Regions from separate parts of the Bacillus sp. FJAT-45066 genome, predicted to be linked through region 1. Evidence: riboswitches for the same ligand, from Rfam matches in the RefSeq annotation. Region 1 holds a riboswitch; each other region holds the start of a gene.
What was found. Region 1 has a riboswitch for cyclic di-GMP ahead of CDZ92_RS17760 (Flp family type IVb pilin). Riboswitches for the same ligand answer to the same signal wherever they lie in the genome.
Positions count from the first base shown of each region.

Region 2: linked by a shared signal. The riboswitch ahead of CDZ92_RS19415 (ATP-binding protein) and the one ahead of CDZ92_RS17760 (Flp family type IVb pilin) in region 1 are both predicted to bind cyclic di-GMP.
Region 3: linked by a shared signal. The riboswitch ahead of CDZ92_RS18585 (anti-repressor SinI family protein) and the one ahead of CDZ92_RS17760 (Flp family type IVb pilin) in region 1 are both predicted to bind cyclic di-GMP.
Region 4: linked by a shared signal. The riboswitch ahead of CDZ92_RS19705 (sensor domain-containing protein) and the one ahead of CDZ92_RS17760 (Flp family type IVb pilin) in region 1 are both predicted to bind cyclic di-GMP.

Region 1 covers NZ_NISQ01000001.1:3,533,075-3,537,593, reverse strand. Annotated here, with positions in the region: gene CDZ92_RS17770 (nuclease-related domain-containing protein) at 446-1,414, shown strand; gene CDZ92_RS20130 (hypothetical protein) at 1,507-1,644, opposite strand; gene CDZ92_RS17765 (DUF192 domain-containing protein) at 1,777-2,121, opposite strand; cyclic di-GMP riboswitch class I at 2,403-2,491, shown strand; gene CDZ92_RS17760 (Flp family type IVb pilin) at 2,584-2,766, shown strand; gene CDZ92_RS17755 (A24 family peptidase) at 2,866-3,357, shown strand; gene CDZ92_RS17750 (TadE/TadG family type IV pilus assembly protein) at 3,354-3,740, shown strand; gene CDZ92_RS17745 (TadE/TadG family type IV pilus assembly protein) at 3,743-4,519, shown strand, end outside.
Region 2 covers NZ_NISQ01000001.1:3,881,519-3,886,037, forward strand. Annotated here, with positions in the region: gene proC (pyrroline-5-carboxylate reductase) at 155-1,000, shown strand; gene CDZ92_RS19410 (M20 family metallopeptidase) at 1,230-2,363, shown strand; cyclic di-GMP riboswitch class I at 2,631-2,714, shown strand; gene CDZ92_RS19415 (ATP-binding protein) at 2,871-3,857, shown strand; gene CDZ92_RS19420 (hypothetical protein) at 3,854-4,519, shown strand, end outside.
Region 3 covers NZ_NISQ01000001.1:3,722,094-3,726,612, reverse strand. Annotated here, with positions in the region: gene rnr (ribonuclease R) at 1-633, opposite strand, end outside; gene CDZ92_RS18590 (alpha/beta hydrolase) at 800-1,534, opposite strand; cyclic di-GMP riboswitch class I at 2,027-2,108, shown strand; gene CDZ92_RS18585 (anti-repressor SinI family protein) at 2,310-2,453, shown strand; gene CDZ92_RS18580 (helix-turn-helix domain-containing protein) at 2,588-2,923, shown strand; gene CDZ92_RS18570 (hypothetical protein) at 3,291-4,076, opposite strand; gene CDZ92_RS18565 (hypothetical protein) at 4,132-4,519, opposite strand, start outside.
Region 4 covers NZ_NISQ01000001.1:2,909,189-2,913,707, reverse strand. Annotated here, with positions in the region: gene glmS (glutamine--fructose-6-phosphate transaminase (isomerizing)) at 1-1,290, shown strand, start outside; cyclic di-GMP riboswitch class I at 1,615-1,698, shown strand; gene CDZ92_RS19705 (sensor domain-containing protein) at 1,711-3,627, shown strand; gene CDZ92_RS14645 (zinc ribbon domain-containing protein YjdM) at 3,730-4,068, shown strand; gene CDZ92_RS20095 (hypothetical protein) at 4,124-4,300, opposite strand; gene CDZ92_RS14640 (phosphotransferase enzyme family protein) at 4,492-4,519, shown strand, end outside.

The DNA of each region.
Region 1 (4,519 bases):
GGAAGTGGCGCTCTTTTTTTGTTTTCGTTTTAGCCGATTCCGCATGGCTATCGCCGATAAAACCACTAGTTCGCTGATAATGTTTTAGTGCCCGCCGATTGATTGCTTATTTTCGCCGATAAATCCTCCATTTTCGCCGATTAACTGCTCATTTTCGCCGATAGAATGCCATTTTTCGCCGATTGGCTCCATTTTTTCAAAAACAAAGGGACTAGGTTCACTAGACTCACTCGATAAGTAATGCCCCCCTTTCTAATATGTCATTATTTTTACGCATTTAATGCATTTTAGTGTCCGTTTCCATAGTAGATTCCGTCTTTTTCCGCCGATTAAACCTAATCCTTCCACTACCGTCTAATTTTTTTCGGAAAATTCTCTTAAATTAGTAGATTTTCCTCTCTGTTTGTTATATATTTTTTTTGAAATTACGAAAAGGAGTGAAACTATGTTAGGAAAACCGTACGAAATTCCCTATAATGTACACCAACTCACCTCACTGGAGAGAAGAACAAACCCAGCATATCCTAAACTACCCTTTATCCAGAAAGACTTAGTAACATATTCGAAAGGATACAAGGGAGAACATTCACTTGATTACTACTTTCAAATGCTACCTGAGAACACTTTCTACATTTACCACTACCTTCGATTACGAGAAAACAAGTTTTATTTCCAGGTTGACCTACTTCTACTAACTTTAAAATTTCTCGCTATTTTAGAAGTCAAAACGATGAAAGGCAAGTTGTTTTTGGATACAAAAGGACATCAGCTCATTCAAACTTATAATGATACAGAAGTAACATACCAGTGTCCCATCATTCAAGTGGATCTGCAAGCATACCGCCTAAGGAAATGGTTAATCGAAAACAAACTTCCTGATATTCCAATCATTCCGTTAGTGGTAGTAGCTAACTCTTCTACTAAAATTGAAACCAACGACACTCACCGAAGTTTCTATGAGAAAGTCATTCACGCGCATTATCTTCCAACAAAGCTATCAAAACTACTCTCCATGTACCAAGAGGATATCCTTTCCTATAAAAGTGCTAAATCCTTAAATAAATTCCTTTTGAAAAAACACACACCTTTAAGAAAATCCATTTTAGAAAATTATAATATGACGAAGAATGATTTAACGATGGGAGTGTTTTGTCCTTGTTGCTCGCATTTGCCTATGATCAAAAAGCAAAAAGGATGGTTTTGTCCTAAATGTAAGGTGACGGATAAAATGGCTCATAGTGAGGCATTAAAAGACTATTACTATTTATTTGGAAATAAGATAACGAATAGGGAAGCTCGCGAGTTACTTTTAATAGAGTCGGCTGATGTAACTAAAAGATTATTAGGATCTATGAACTTAAAGCAAGATGGCCATTACAAGAATAGAAAGTATTTACTCGATACATTAATTTAATGGTCCTGGGGCTTATTACCGCTGATACACTTTGCATTTCGCCGATAACCTACGATTTTCGCCGATATAAAATTCTTGTCGCCGATTGGATTCTAGTTTTCGCCGATTAATCCTCCATTTTCGCCGATAGATTCCTGATTTTCGCCGATTAACTGCTCATTTTCGCCGATAGAACCGAAATACTTCATCCATAAACCTAAAAAAGAACTAAATTTGCAGAACACCTCCATAAAAAAATTCCCCAAAAGTAAGTCTTTTCGGGGCAAACTAACAATTCGGTTCGATTATTTTTCTCCAACTAGAGGACAATCGGGACGGGGTTCACTTTTCATTCAACATGAGAATTGAACCCCGTCCCGATTTCACATTTTTATCGTTGCGCCTGTTTTTATGGAGTAGTTAGAGATGGTGCCATTTGGTAGTTCGATTGCTGCGACAGCACCTTTAACGGGCCAAACTACTGTCCACGGTTTAACGTGCTCTTTCAGATAGACAATCTCGTTCTCTTCATTTACAAATACAACATCTATCGCAAAAAACATAAAGAACATGTGAATAGAATTACATGGCTTCAGTAAAATACCTTCTTCACGTATAGGCTTTAATCTAAACATCAACCCTTTTAATCTTTTTAGAAAAGTATTATAAGGAAGTATTGTAATTGGAATTTCTCTTTCCACTCCATCTAAATCTTTTATTTTAAACATGTTCCATCAACCTTTTTAGTAGATTTTATCATTCATTTTAATCTATCATTCCTGTTAATTCTACTATTACATACTATATGACTATTGAAGATAGTAGTAAAAACCTAGCAAATTGACCCCCATAAAACAAATAACTCTAGAGAATCGTTTTATAGTCCAAAATATCCACGACAAAATTCGACACATGCGCCTATAGTAGTTCAGACAAGCTCATAGTACTATGAAATTACACATAATAACATTTTAAGTCTACTAAACAAGTAAACGTTATGTGTGACAAAAATTGAAAAAGGCAAACTAGTGGAAACGCTAGGACGCAAAGCTAAAGGGGCTAATACGACGAAAGTCGAGATGCCAGCCAGTTGCCGAAAATAGTAGGAACTTTACATACTATTCTTCGGGAGTAGTATTTTTTTATAGCAATAACTTCCAAATTATAACAATTTTAGAGAGGATGGATTTATGATGACGAACCAAATCAAACGTTTCTTCAAAGAAGAAGAAGGTCAAGGTATGACAGAGTACGGGTTAATTTTAGGACTTGTAGCATTAGCTGCTGTAGGGGCATTAGTATTTTTAGGTGATGAACTTAAAGCATTCTTTGAAACTATTAAGGGCAAATTCCCAAGCACACCAGCATCTTAATATAGCAAGATAATATGTTTTTATTCAGAAAACCAAACCCCTTACTTTCAGCCATTTTTCACATGAAAGTGGGGGTTTTTCTAATTTGAGGTGAACGACATGACAATGATCATCTTACTAATCGCCTTGACGATTTCTCTATATACAGATGTAAAAAACCGAAAAATATTAAACATCGTGACATTTCCGGCAATGCTTTTAGGACTTGTACTGAACACCATTACAAATGGTCTCGACGGTTTTACATTTAGTATTCTAGGCATTCTAACTGGATTTGCGCTTCTCGTCATTCCTTACGCATTAGGCGGGATGGCTGCAGGAGATGTGAAACTCCTAATGGCGGTCGGGGCGCTTCAAGGCGCAATATTTACTTTTTATTCCTTTCTATATATAGCACTGTTAGGCGGTCTAATCGCCTTTTTCCTCCTAATGAGAAAAAAAGAATTAGGCAGTACATTAAAGCGTATTTTTTTCTTTGCAAAATTAGGAACGCTTGACGGGGTGAGCAAGGACGAGTTTCACAAGGCGTTTCCGTATGGTGTGGCCATTTTTCTCGGGACCGTTTGCTATGCGGGAGTGAGCTACTTATGATCAAGAATGAAAAAGGACAAGCAACGGTCGAACTCGCCATCTCCTTAACCGTCTTACTAATATTATTATTCGGTATTGTAGACTTTGGACGTATTTTTCATGCTTACTTGACAATGGAACATGCTGGAAGGGAAGCCGCTCGGATGGCTAGTGTTGGGGGAACGAATGAGCAGATTCAAATACGATTTAAAGATTCCGCTCCTTCCTTACAATCGAATAACATCTCCATCACTATTTCTCCAACGCAAGCACAACAACGAACGCGCGGGACATATGTAACCGTCGAAGCAACTTATCCTGTGTCCTTTCTATTCCCTGCTTTCAAAGCAACTCTAGGTGATCCTCTCTACGTTCGCTCCAAAACCGTCATGAGGGTGGAATGATTATGAAGAAAATTTGGAAGCAAGAAGATGGCGCCGTTATCGTATTAGTCGCTCTCTTTATGACGATTCTACTCGGCTGTGTCGGATTAGTAGTAGATATGGGTTCTATTTATTTGGAAAAAAACCGTTTGCAAAAAATGGTTGATGCCGCGGTACTAGCTGGTGCGCAAGAGTTGCCTGATAGCTTTGATAGGGCTAGAACGGCCGTCGCCAAAACAATTACGTTGAATGGAGGAGATCCATCTAACTTCCACACTAGCACGAACGAGTTAAATACGGTGCTAGAGGTTACTGGTTCTACTGTAGGGACTTTTTACTTCGCCACTTTATTTGGCGTTACTGGCCCAGACATTGTTGCTTCTGCAAAAGTGACATTACATGCGTTAACATCAGGAAAAGGTGCGATTCCTTTAGGGATTTCTAAAGACCAAAACTTAAGTTTCGGAACACATCAAGTGTTAAAAGTAAGTGAGTCGGCAAGCGGGAACTTCGGAGCTCTTGCTTTAACTGGTACAGGAGCAAGGTTGTACGAAACAGATTTAACCTATGGGTATCAACACGAATTAAATGTAAATGACGTATTGAATACGGAAACTGGTAGAATGGCGAATCCTACTGTTAGAGCCGTGGAATCACGCATTAATAAATGTCCACAAGCAACGTATGAGAATTATTTACCCGATTGCGCGAGAGTAGTACTTATTCCTGTCATTGAGCCAGTAGAAATTAGTTCGAATCAAATTAAACAAGTAAAAGTGATCGGCTTTGCTACATTTTTC
Region 2 (4,519 bases), 350 kb from region 1:
ATTTAACCTATACTATCTAGCAAATGTTACCGCTTACACTAACTATCTGGCCCTTATGCTCACTTCTTGTTGAAATATCCTTGAAACTGGATGTCTTCATGTTACGCTTATGTATGGAGAAACAACTTGAACGGAAAAACGAGGAGCGAAACGAATGCTAAAAAGAAAAACAATAGGATTTATTGGGGCGGGTTCGATGGCAGAAGCGATGATTTCTGGAATCGTTTCGTCAAACTTATTACCAAGTAATCAAATTATCGCTAGTAATCGCAACAACATAGACCGTTTAGCATCTTTAGAAAAAATGTACGGAATAAGAGGAGTAACAAAAAATCACCTTTTAATAAGTGAGTTAGATATTATTGTTTTGGCGATGAAGCCGAAAGATATTGAAATAGCTTTGGAAGATTTAAAACCATTCGTAAAACCACATCAATTAATATTATCTGTCATTGCTGGAGTTTCAACAGCAATGTTGGAAGAGGGATTACCTAATGGACAAGCTATTATTCGAGTAATGCCTAACACGTCAAGTACAATTGGTGAATCTGCGACAGCTATATCGCTAGGAAAAAACGCTACAGCTCAACATAGAAATATGACTGAACTGTTATTGTCCTCCATAGGGAAAGTATATGTGATAAAAGAAGAACAGATGGATATTTTCACTGGTGTTGCTGGAAGTGGTCCAGCCTACTTTTATTACTTAATGGAGCATATGGAAAAAACAGCAAAAGACGCTGGATTAGATCCAACCGTTACAAGAGAAGTAGTGGCACAGACAATATTTGGCGCTGCGAAAATGATTATGGATGGAAATGAGACCCCTTCACAATTACGTAAAAACGTGACATCTCCAAATGGAACAACGGCAGCAGGTTTATCTGCCCTGCGCAAAAATGGTGGAGGCAGTGCCATTTCAGCTGCCATAAAAAGTGCGACCCATCGTTCAAAAGAGCTTTGTGAAGAAAAAAATTCAAAAGAACTAATTTATAATTGAGTTACGTTTGATGTAGTAGTCATATATTATAAAAGGCACTCAATTAGTAAGGTAATTTCATAAAAAAAGGCTAGCAATCGCTATTTGTGATTTGCTAGCCTTTTGTGTCGTTCATGAATACTTTCTAACACTTTAAACGTAAATAGTAATATTTGATATAATAGCAGTACTAGTACTTACGCATTATAAAAGTAAGAGTAACAAACTGAAGAAATTGGAGTTGTCTTTCGTGGAAAAGTATTTACGAGAAAAACAAGAAGAAATGCTACAACTAATAGAAAAGTTAGTGAATATAGATAGTGGCACACATTTCAAAACAGGTGTAGACAAAGTAGGTAGAATTTTAAAAAAGCAATACGAGCAACTTGGCTTTGTTGTTACTGTAAAAGAAGAAGAGAAGTTTGGAAACAACCTTATCATTAAACATAAAGACGCAGTAGATCCGAAAATTATATTAGTAGCACATATGGATACCGTTTTTCCAGAAGGGACAGTAGCAAAACGACCTTTTCGATTAGAAGGGGATATAGCATATGGTCCTGGTGTTGTTGACATGAAGTCTAGTCTTGTTGAAATGTTGTATGCTATTAGAGGCTTACAATATGAAAATCAAGACTGCTACAAAAACATTCAAATAATATTAAACAGTGATGAAGAAGTAGGATCGCCGAAATCTAAAAAGTTAATTGAAGAAGAAGCTGTTGGAAAAGAATATGCCCTTATTATGGAGCCCGCGAGGAAAGACGGTTCCCTTGTTTCGTCTAGACGAGGTGGTGGTAGGTACAAAATTATCGTGAAAGGGAAATCTGCTCACGCAGGAATCGAACCACAAAAAGGTCGCAGTGCAATTGAAGAACTAGCGTACAAAGTCATTCAACTAAATGGTTTAACAGATTATAAAAAAGGGATAAGTGTTAATGTTGGACTAATTGAAGGTGGTTCATCTGTAAATACGATACCACCCATGGCAGTTGCACATGTTGATATTCGTATTTCTGAGATAGAACAAGCGGAATACGTAGAACAAAAGATAAAAGAAATCTGTTCGATGAATGATGTGTCTGGTACCGAGATAACGTACAAAGGGGCAATTAATCGCCCGCCACTTGAAAAAAACGAACAAAATGAACAACTCTTTGATATTATTCAAGGTGTTGGAAAAGAGATAGGCCTCCAGTTTAAAGATACAGCAACAGGAGGAGGTTCAGATGCAGCATTTACCTCAGCAACTGGGGTCCCAACAATAGATGGATTAGGTCCTGTTGGAGGAAATGCACATAGTGAGAATGAATATGTAGAAATAAAAACACTTCCTGAACGTACTCTTTTATTAGCCAAAACAATAGAACGATTATCTGAGTGAGTTTCATATATGAAATTAATTCTATCTAACTAATTTTTTACCACTGCTTGTAACCGATGTCCCAACATGGAATAGGAGACAAGCTTTATTAAAATTTAGTTTTCAACATGAATAGTTCATTAAAGTAAAACGAAAAATGAGACATATCGTGTATAATTTAGGACATTTCGCTTTGATATTAGGACATATTAAGAACCGTTATAGAATATGCTTTTCACCTAGCGTATAGTTAAGTTAATAGGAAAATAGTTGCAGTGTGATCCTTACCTTGGATAATAGCAAACTTACTGAAAAGTAAGGACGCAAAGCTACGGATCTAAAGCTTTAAGCAAAGATGGCCGAGTTACCGAAAAGGTTGGAACTGAAATGAAAAGGTATTTTACCTTCATTATCAGCGCCTACCAATCTAGTGGTAGGCGTTTTTTACTAATCTATTAAATATAACCCTAAAAAGTATGCGACAAAAAGAACTTATAGGAGACTTTCTCTTATAAGGGAGGGAACATATTGAAACGGCTCATCGATAAAGTTATAAATAGAAATCGAACCATTGAACTTACAAAAGCCCCAAATAATCCATTCTCACAAAAAGAGCTAACATATAATGAATATTCTTTTATTACTAAAAGAGGCTTTATTGTACGGAAAATAGCCCAATATTTAGATTTTAATGGAGAAGTTAGCAATTACCTATACAATCTTTCCTTAAACAAGCCGATGTTACAAATTAATGAATCTAGTGATGGATTAGAGCAAATTATTCATTTAAGCGAGCAACTTCTAACTTGGAACGAATCAAGAGAAGATATTCCTGCTGAAATAAAAGAATTAAACGTAAATAATGATATGAAAAACGCTCTTTTAAAAGTATATCATGTTCATAAAGATGATTTATTCTTACATTCTGAAAACGAATTCAAGAGTCCGACAAGTGATGCTCAAGCTAGTGAGTGGCAAATCTATCGAGAAGTAATTTACGCTGCAACACAAGGTAAGTTTTTATTAATTGATAAAGAAGAAATATCCAATTATAAAACAGACGATATCCTTTGTACGAAAGTAATAAAGGAACGTGCAGACATTCCTGCTAGTAGAGCGATTACGAAAGAAGCTCTAGATATGCGCGGGTATACTGGTCCGAAAACTATGGGGTTATTGTTAGTTCTTTCTGAAGCAATTACAAACGTCATTAAACATGCTGAGCATGGAAAGATGACGTTAATGGAATGTATGAATAGCAATGAACTAAGAATAATGGTAGAAGACATAGGTCCCGGTTTTCCGTTAAAAGAGCTACCGAAAAACACATTGTTAGCAGGTTATTCTACAAAAAAATCTCTAGGTCAAGGATTTACACTAATGATGAAAATGGCTAAAAGTGTAGCTTTATATACTTCCCCAACTGGTTCAACTCTTATCATTATTTTTGATAACTGTAATGTGAAAGCAGGGGATGAACCTAAAGCTTACTCGGAAGGAGTGAGCATGAAATGAATAGAAAATCATTACAAAAACGTATATGTAAACAGCTTAAAATTGTAATGTTTTTTCTTATTGTAATTTCAATTACTATCCATTTTTATTTTCCTAAGTTTTTAATTATATTTTCTATTATCTCTATCGTAATCATATTTTACATTACTAATTTTATTAATAAACAACTGTATGAAAATATAAATGTAATAAAAGAACAAGTTATTGAGTTAGATGGTGGAGAATTAATTCCTAGTAACATATATGACGGTGAAACAGAACTGAAAGAGATTTCAGAAGGAATTGGTAGAATTACTAAAAAAAGTGAGGAATTTATAGCTGTTACACAAAAACAAGCAATAAAAACTCAATGGTTATCTTTATCTCTAGAAGCAGATTCTTCTCACTCTGTTGAGAAAATGTATGAACTATCTACCGTTGATACAATGAAAAATCGCGAACAACTTCTTGAGCTTTCTGAGCTACTTGATGAAATAACTACTTATTTTTATGACAGTGATAATGAACTAAATAGTAACGCTATTATCGATAAGATAGAAAAAATTAGAGAAATTACTCAAAATCGTGCTTCTGCAACAACAGAAATAACGATTACGCTTTCTGATTTATTAAAGTCACTTCAACAACAATCGAGTGAATTATCTGATATTTCAATAAATCTC
Region 3 (4,519 bases), 190 kb from region 1:
TGGGTCATTTTTATGCCCAAGTATCTGGATAACTTCTCCTTCTGCACTTAAGCGCCCTTCTGGATATGTGGTTAACTTGACCACTACTTTATGTCCTTCTACCGCTCCGTTTGTTGCATTTTTCGGGATAAAGATGTCGTTTGATACTTTTTTATCATCAGGAATAACAAAACCGAAATTTTTACTTTCCGTATATGTACCTACAACTTCTTTAATTCCACGGTCAACAATTCGAATAACAGTACCTTCTTGGCGAGATTCCCCTGATGCTTGACGGTTAACTCTGACTAACACTGTGTCACCGTGCATCGCTGTGTTTAGTTCATTTGGTGGGATGAACACATCGTCCATCTCTTGGTCTTCTGGCATAACGAATGCGAAGCCTTTCGAGTGCCCGATTACCTTCCCGCGGATTAAATCCATGCGTTCTGGTACACCGTAACGGTTGCTTCGTGTTCGAACGATTAAACCGTTTTCTTCCATATAAACGAGTGCTTTTACAAATTCTTTAAATTCCTCTGAATCTTTAATACCAAATGCTTCTTCTAGTTCTTTTGTGGATAATGGCTTGTATGCTTCTTCTTTCATATGAGAAAGTAACTTATCCACATGTTGTTGAATGTTTTCTTCCATTGAATATCCCTCCTTTTATTAGAGGCTACGTTAGTTACCGCTGTTGATTGGATTGCAAGTCTCCGCTTTCCGCGGGAGTCTACGACTTGCAATCCAATCAACCGCTAGATCTTGTAATACTAATACGATATAACACAGCCTTTGTTTTAATTTGATTCAAGTCTACTTACCAATCTAGTGTTTCTAGGAAGTCGTAGATGTCTTCGTGTAGTTGTTCTTTTTCTTTGTCGAGTGTGATGACATGGCCGGATTCTTCGTACCATTTTAGTTTTTTGTTGTTGTTTTCTACTTCGTTGTAGATGATGTTGGCACTGTCTGTGTTGATCATGTTGTCGTGACGAGCTTGGACAACAAAAGTTGGTGCATATATCATATCGACATTTTCTCGAACTTCTGAAATGAGTTGTTGCAGTTCTTTAAGTGTGTTCATCGGTTGAAATGTACTTATCTCTGTTTCTATTTGTTCTTCTGATTTTCCTTCACGCTTCTTCCATTCTCTAGCGTATTCTAGCACGCCTTTATACATGACATCTTCGCTTTTTATATACATAGGTGCACACATAGGCACAATACCCTTGATAGGTACAGTGTAACCTAATTTCAAGGAAAATACGCCTCCAAGTGACAATCCAACCGCTGCAATATTTTCATGACCTTTATCTTTTAAAAATTGGTAGGCATTCAGGACATCTTGCCACCAATCTTCAGGACCTGTATGAACTAACTCCTCTGGCGGTACACCGTGACCTTTATATTGTGGAGCATGACATGTGTATCCTTTTTTCTCCAGAAAACGACCTAACATTCGCACGTCTGCAGAATTCCCCGTAAATCCGTGCAATAATAAAACCGCACGTTCGCCACCTTCAAATGTAAATGGTTCAGGTAACTTCACTTTCATGTTGAACATCCTTTCTCCTCATATTATCTATTAGTAGTATGTGTAGTTTTCTATTCATAGATAATTTGTATCCGAAAGAATATATTACCATAATCAGAGAAAATGGGCATTTATAAGGCATGCACTATTACTTATACGTATGTCCCATGAAAAAGTTCCTTGTTTTTTTCTGTCGGTAGTTTTTTGAATTTTATAAAAATAGTTAAATAGTCCTATTTATCAACTCTGTATTTTCAGACAATTTCGACATAAATCTTTGGTCTATCTTGTCAGTATAATTCTGCAATGTATATGCTTTTCACTTTTGTATAATTCATTCTAAAGAGAAACCCTGCATTTTCCAATATACTCATAGTGCTTTTTCATCAAATTTTGTTACTTTAAAATAACTTTTGTGTATCGACACATATCTGCAACATCTTAATTTTGGTTATTTTATAATGACAATGGATGTAAGACAACTACTGTAATTTTAGTCGTATGACGAACGAATCAGTCCAAGGGCAAACTTGTTGAAAAGCAAGGACGCAAAGTCGACAGATCTAACGTAGAAAAGTGCAGGGCGTTTGCTCAGCGGCGCACAAAAAGGACCGGTCTGGTAGGAGATAAAGGAAACACGAAGAGCGACGTAAGGAGTGATTCGATGTTGACTTATCGTCCGGACAGAACGGGAAGTTTGATAGCCGCTAACGCACGGAGCTAGACAGTACCGAATCTACCAAGATGGCTGGACTGCCTGAAATACCGCAAGTAAGTATTTTAGGAGGGAAAAAGTATGGGGAATGCATTACTAGAAGTAACTGAAAATTTAGACAGAGAATGGGTAGAACTAATAGGATCAGCATTAGAAATGGGGATAAGCGCAGAAGAGATTAGAGACTTCTTATTGAACTACTCTACAAATGAGTCCATTTCATAATGTCTAATTACTGCTCGAAAAACGAAACATAATTAAGAGATCGCACTTTAGTTATGTAAGCATATTTGTTCTAAATAGCTAACATTTCCTTCGTTATATGCTATAATATATGCATAATAAGGAAGGTGATACAAATGATTGGTGAACGTATTAAGAAATATCGCCAACAACGTAAATTATCTATGAGTGAATTAGCAGATCGAGCTGGTGTAGCAAAGTCTTATTTGAGCTCTATCGAGAGAAACTTGCAATCTAACCCTTCTGTGCAATTTTTAGAAAAAGTCTCTGCGGTACTAGGTGTTTCTGTTAATACATTGCTACTTGACGAAGATGCGCATGATAATGCTTCAAAGATTGATTCAGACTGGGCGACTCTTGTAAAGGAAGCAATGGAGTCTGGCGTTACGAAAGATCAATTTAAAGAGTTTCTAGAATTCAACAAATGGAAAATGAAACAAGATAATAAATAAACGCTAGTAAATGCGACTAGCGTTTTTGTTTTGAAATTTTTACTCTCTTCTCTTATACCAAGACTAAATAATAAAAGGCGTTGGACAATATATCCAACGCCTTACCTGTTATACTACTTGATCAATTTTTACAGATACTAACTTTATTCTTAAAAGCTTTTTGGAGGCCTTTCTCGGTTCTTCCTTGTGACATAGAGCTTTATGAACCTTTTGTTCGGCTAAGTTACTAGAGCAGGTTGGACAGACCCATTCTAAAAACTCACAGCTTCCATAAGACTTCCTCATGCACTTCGGACAACATTTCATATACACCTTCAGGACCTCCTAGTGTGTGTAGTGTTTTAACTAACTTACTTGTTAAAAATTATTACTTACGGTCTACTTGGTTTGCAGCGATATGAATGTCAAAATCCATTTTCGCACTTTGGTATGCATTTCCAGCTGTATCTTTAAGAGCTGTACCAAATAGGACATGTACGTACTCCGTTTGTAACATCTTTTCACCGAAGAATAATCCTTTTTCAAGAACCTTCACTGCATCTCCACTTCCATCTGTAGCTTCAGCTAATTGTTCTTGAATATAACCGTTACTCATAAGCGCCATAACAGGTTTTCCATCTGCTAGTGTTTCTTCTAGCTCACCTAGATCTTCTTCAGTTTCAATATATATGACATGCATTGTTGCACCATAAAAATCTTGGAACATTTTTTCCATTTCAAGATTTTCATCATCATTTTCTTCTAAATACTCACGGAAAGCAGAATCAATAAACCCTGCGTCTGTTACACCATTTGCTTCTTCATTAAATACAAATATTGCAGCCGAACGATATTGTGAAAAGTCAATTCCTTCTGACCCATATAATTTACCTGTAAATGTAGCATCTAAGTTAATTTTTATATCTGTACTATTATTTGCGATTGTTTTCCAACCTTCTGCAATTTGTGAACGGCTTGGCGCTAAATATCCAGAGGAATAATCGAACGTAGCTTGTCCTCCACCAGTAATCTCTACGATTGCATTGTCTACGACACCGTGTGCTTCCGTACTTCCTGTAAACCAAGAATATGTTCCAAATCCTGCACCTGCTACGATTGCTCCAGCTAACGCTGTTCCTAGCACAGCTTTTTTCACTTTAGTCATGTTTGACATTACTATTTCTCCTCTCACAACAGTTTTATTTATAAAAATGTTCGTATCGTTTTAATTAGTCAATATCGTAAAATGCGTCAATTTCATCTTGGTATAAAGCACCAAAGTCGATTTGCTTCGCATCCACTAATACTACTGGACGTAATGTTGCGCCTTGTAGGTTGTTATTTGCATCTTTATCCAGGTGAATAACAACGTTAATTTTAAGTTTTTCGCCATTGTTTAAGCGCATTTCCTCAAGGAAATCTTCACCGTTGTTATACCATTCCCAACCGCTCATTGTTTTTTCTACAGAGCCCCAAGAGAATGTAAACTGATATTGCTCAAGTGCTTCTTGTAGTGTGTAACCTGCTAAACCTTCATAAGAACCATTGCGAGGGAAAGTTGTTGCCATATTATCACTAGTTAACAAGTCACCTGCATTGTTTACTGCAAATGCTAAC
Region 4 (4,519 bases), 620 kb from region 1:
AAAAATAAAAGCCCATTATTAGTAGGTGTTGGTCAAGATAACTTTAACGTAGTTGCAAGTGATGCAATGGCAATGTTACAAGTAACGGATCAATTCGTGGAACTAATGGACAAAGAAATGGTTATCGTAAAGCGTGAATCGGTAACGATTAAAAAATTAAATGGTGAAATCGTTGAGCGTGCTCCTTACACAGCGGAGTTAGATGCTAGCGACATTGAAAAAGGCACATACCCACATTACATGTTAAAAGAAATTGATGAGCAGCCATTAGTAATGCGTAAGCTTATCCAAAAATATCAAAGTGAAAATGGCAAATTAGCAATCGATGAAAAAATCATCGGTGCTATCAACGAAGCTGATCGTTTATATATTATTGCTGCAGGTACTAGCTACCACGCAGGTCTTGTTGGAAAACAAATGATTGAACAACTTGCAAAAGTACCAGTTGAAGTACACGTAGCAAGTGAATTCAACTACAATATGCCAATCCTTTCTGAACGTCCGTTATTTATCTTTATTTCTCAGTCTGGAGAAACAGCAGATAGCCGTGCAGTATTAGTACAAGTGAAAGAATTAGGCTACAAAGCATTAACCATTACAAACGTTCCTGGATCTACACTATCTCGTGAAGCGGACTACACGTTATTATTACATGCTGGCCCTGAGATTGCTGTTGCGTCAACAAAAGCATATACAGCTCAATTAGGTGTGTTAGCTATTTTAGCTACAGTGACGGCAGAAACAAAAGGTATGGAGCTAGACTTTGATTTAGTTCAAGAGCTAGGCATCGTTGCCAATGCAATGGAAGTACTATGTAACATGAAAGAAGAAGTAGAAGATATCGCTCGCAAATTCTTATCTACAACAAGAAACTGTTTCTTTATCGGACGCACAGTAGACTTCTATGTAGGTTTAGAAGGTGCACTTAAGTTAAAAGAAATCTCATACATCCAAGCGGAAGGTTTCGCTGGTGGAGAGTTAAAACACGGTACAATCGCGTTAATTGAAGAAGGTACGCCTGTTATTGCTATTTCTACGCAGGAGCATGTAGACTTAAGCATTCGTGGAAACGTTAAAGAAGTTGTAGCACGTGGAGCTAATCCTTGCATCATCTCCATGAAAGGTTTAGAAACAGAAGAAGATAGCTTTGTTGTACCAAAAGTTTACGACTTATTATCTCCTTTAGTATCTGTAATCCCATTACAACTTATCGCTTACTACGCAGCTCTTCACAGAGACTGTGACGTAGACAAACCACGTAACCTTGCAAAATCAGTAACAGTAGAATAATAATAAATTATGGATAGGCGAAAGTAAGGATAAACATTCCTTGCTTTCGTCTTTTTTATGCTTAGAAAAATCAATAAATAACAAAATATAGGAGTATAGAACTATAAAATGAGAATCAAGTGTGATAGTATTTACTTGTGTTATATAGGAAAATATATTCAGTTAAAATCTTTGTTTTGATATTCTATAGTCGCAAATCTAGTAGTACTTAAATAGGTTTCGTCTTTTTGTGTGCTTTTAGATTGAAATGTTTTAGGGGATTGTAAAAATTAGGTACTGTCGCAAATTGTAGTAAAATGATACATTTAAAACAATATGTACGTCATTTGAAAAAGGCATACTTGTTGAAAAATAAGGACGCAAAGCCACAGGTCTAAGGTGTAATGCTATGACGGCTGGGCTACCAAAGGAGAAAAGTTAATGAAAAAGGAAAGTATAATAAATTGCTATATTCACTATAAAACCCCATTACAAATCACTCTGCTATATGTTATTGCAGGAGTTATTTGGATCTTTCTATCAGACTATTTAATTGAAAATTTTATAACAGACCCTAGATTAGGTTCCATGATATTATTCATTAAAAAAGTACTGTATGTTTTAGTAACAGCAGTGTTCTTATTTATACTTGTGTCTAAAATTTCTATGAAAGAAAAAAAGAAATCTGATCAAAAATTGAATATTAGCGAGATAGCATTGAAGTCCTCAAAAAAGGAACTAGAAGATGTTACGAGAGCACTAGATGAGTCGTCCATTATTGCTATAACAGACCATAAAGGTGTTATAACGTTTGTGAATAAACAGTTTTGTGAAATCTCAAAGTATAGTGAAGAAGAATTACTAGGCAAAGACCATCGAATAGTAAATTCAGGGTACCATCCAAAAAAGTTTTTTAAAGAAATGTGGCAAACGATTGCAATAGGGAAGACATGGCACGGGAAAATTCAGAACCGAGCGAAAGATGGTAGCATTTATTGGGTATATACAACCATTGTACCGTTTCTAAATAGTGAAGGAAAACCATATCAATATGTTTCGATTCGTAATGATATATCAGGCGAAAAGCAAGTAGAGGAAGCTTTACAAATAAGTAAACAGCGTTATCAATCGTTATATGAATACAATTATAATGCAGTCTTTACAATGGAAAAGGATGGCAACTTTTTAAGCGCTAATCCAATGTTTGAGAAAATTACAGGTTATCAAATACAAGAAGCATACGGGAAACATTACGGACAAATGGTTCTCCCTCAATGTTTAGACTATACAAATGAACAGTTTAAAAAAGCGGCGAATGGTGTGCCTCAGAGCTACGAGTGTAGAATCTATCATAAATCAGGGCGAATCATTCCGTTAAATGTAACGAATGTACCTATTATTGTAAACGGTGAAATTATTGGGGTGTATGGTATTGCAAAAGATTTAACAGATTTAAAGAAAACAGAAAACCAACTAAAAGAAAGTGAAGCAAAGTATCGATTAATTGCGGAAAATATGACAGATCTAGTGTCTATTATAGGTCCTGATAGAGTGTATCAATATGTTTCTCCTTCATACAAGTTAGTATTAGGGTTTCACCCACGAGACTTAGTAGGAAAGGATCCCTTTCATTTAATACACCAGGAAGACTTTGAAGGTGTTACTAAGAAGTTTGGAGAAGCGGTCATGTTAAAAGAAAACCGAGTTGCTGAGTTTCGCTTTAAACATGCAAACGGTCAAGATGTTTGGGTAGAAGCATATGGTAAGCCGGTATTAGATGAAGAAGGCAACCTTTTGCATATTCAAGTTATATCAAGAAATGTAACAGAGCGAAAAATGTATGAAGCAAAGTTAGCTGAAATGGCCTACCATGACCCACTTACAGGTATACCGAATCGAAGACTTTTCCAAGAAAGGCTAGATCAAAATATAAAAGATGCAGAAAGATATCATCGTAAATTTGCTCTTCTCTATATGGATATGGACAAATTTAAGCAAATTAACGATTCACTTGGGCATGATATTGGCGATGAATTGCTCGTACAGTTTGCTAAAAGAGTACAACATAGTTTAAGAGAAAGTGACACGCTAGCTCGACAAGGTGGAGATGAGTTTATCATCTTGTTATCAGAAATAAAAGAAGAGCAAGATGCGATTATGATTGCTGAAAGGATTCTAGCTTCTTTGCAAACACCTTGGAATATTGAAGGTCATGAATTTAATACGACATCTAGTATTGGAGTTGCCTATTATCCGTACCATGGAGATAGTTCGCAGGATTTAATGAGAAGAGCAGATAAAGCATTGTATGAGGCAAAAGAAGCAGGAAGAAATAATATAAAAACTTACAATGAATGATTATAAGTAAATTATAAGTAGAAGGGTATGGGTTATGGCCATACTCTTCATTTTTCTTGTGGTAAAATGAGTATGGAATGTTAGGAAAGTGAGGAAAAAGTAATGGCAACTATACCAAACTGTCCAAAATGCAGTTCAGAATATACATACGAAGATGCAATGCTTTATGTTTGCCCAGAATGTGCTCATGAGTGGTCTGTAGAATCCGAATCAGAAATGATAGAAGAGAACGTAATAAAAGATTCGAATGGAAACGTCTTGAATGATGGCGATACAGTAACTGTTATTAAAGATTTAAAAGTGAAAGGTAGCTCCTTAGTTGTGAAAATGGGTACAAGAGTAAAAAATATAAAACTAGTGGATGGCGACCATGATATTGATTGTAAAATTGACGGTCTTGGTGCAATGAAGTTAAAGTCCGAATTCGTAAAGAAAATATAAAAAAACCAATGAAGCCTATTGTTAAGCTCTATGAACACTAACAATAGGCTTTTCTTTATTCTTCGTTACTTTTTTCATCTGTTTTCTTTTTAGCCATCCAGAAAGCTAGAATGATAAGCGGAATTGCAATAAAGAATGGAATATTAATATGACTCTGTGTCACCAGTGCTAGTAGAAATAGGGCAAAAAAACCAATAACGATATAAAGACAACCTCTCCCGAACGTTTCCATTAAAAACACCCCTTTATTTTTGGTTTTACATTTTTATATACGATTCACTAGTGTAAAAAGTTTCCACGTTTCAATGTATGAATTATTTATTTTCTTCATCACTATAATTAGCTCCAATTAGATGCAGGAAATAGAAAATAGTATAACGAAATAAGACGAGGTAATTATCTTCTTTAAAGAGGTGCGTCCATATGGAAAAATGGGTTGAACAGTTGTTTA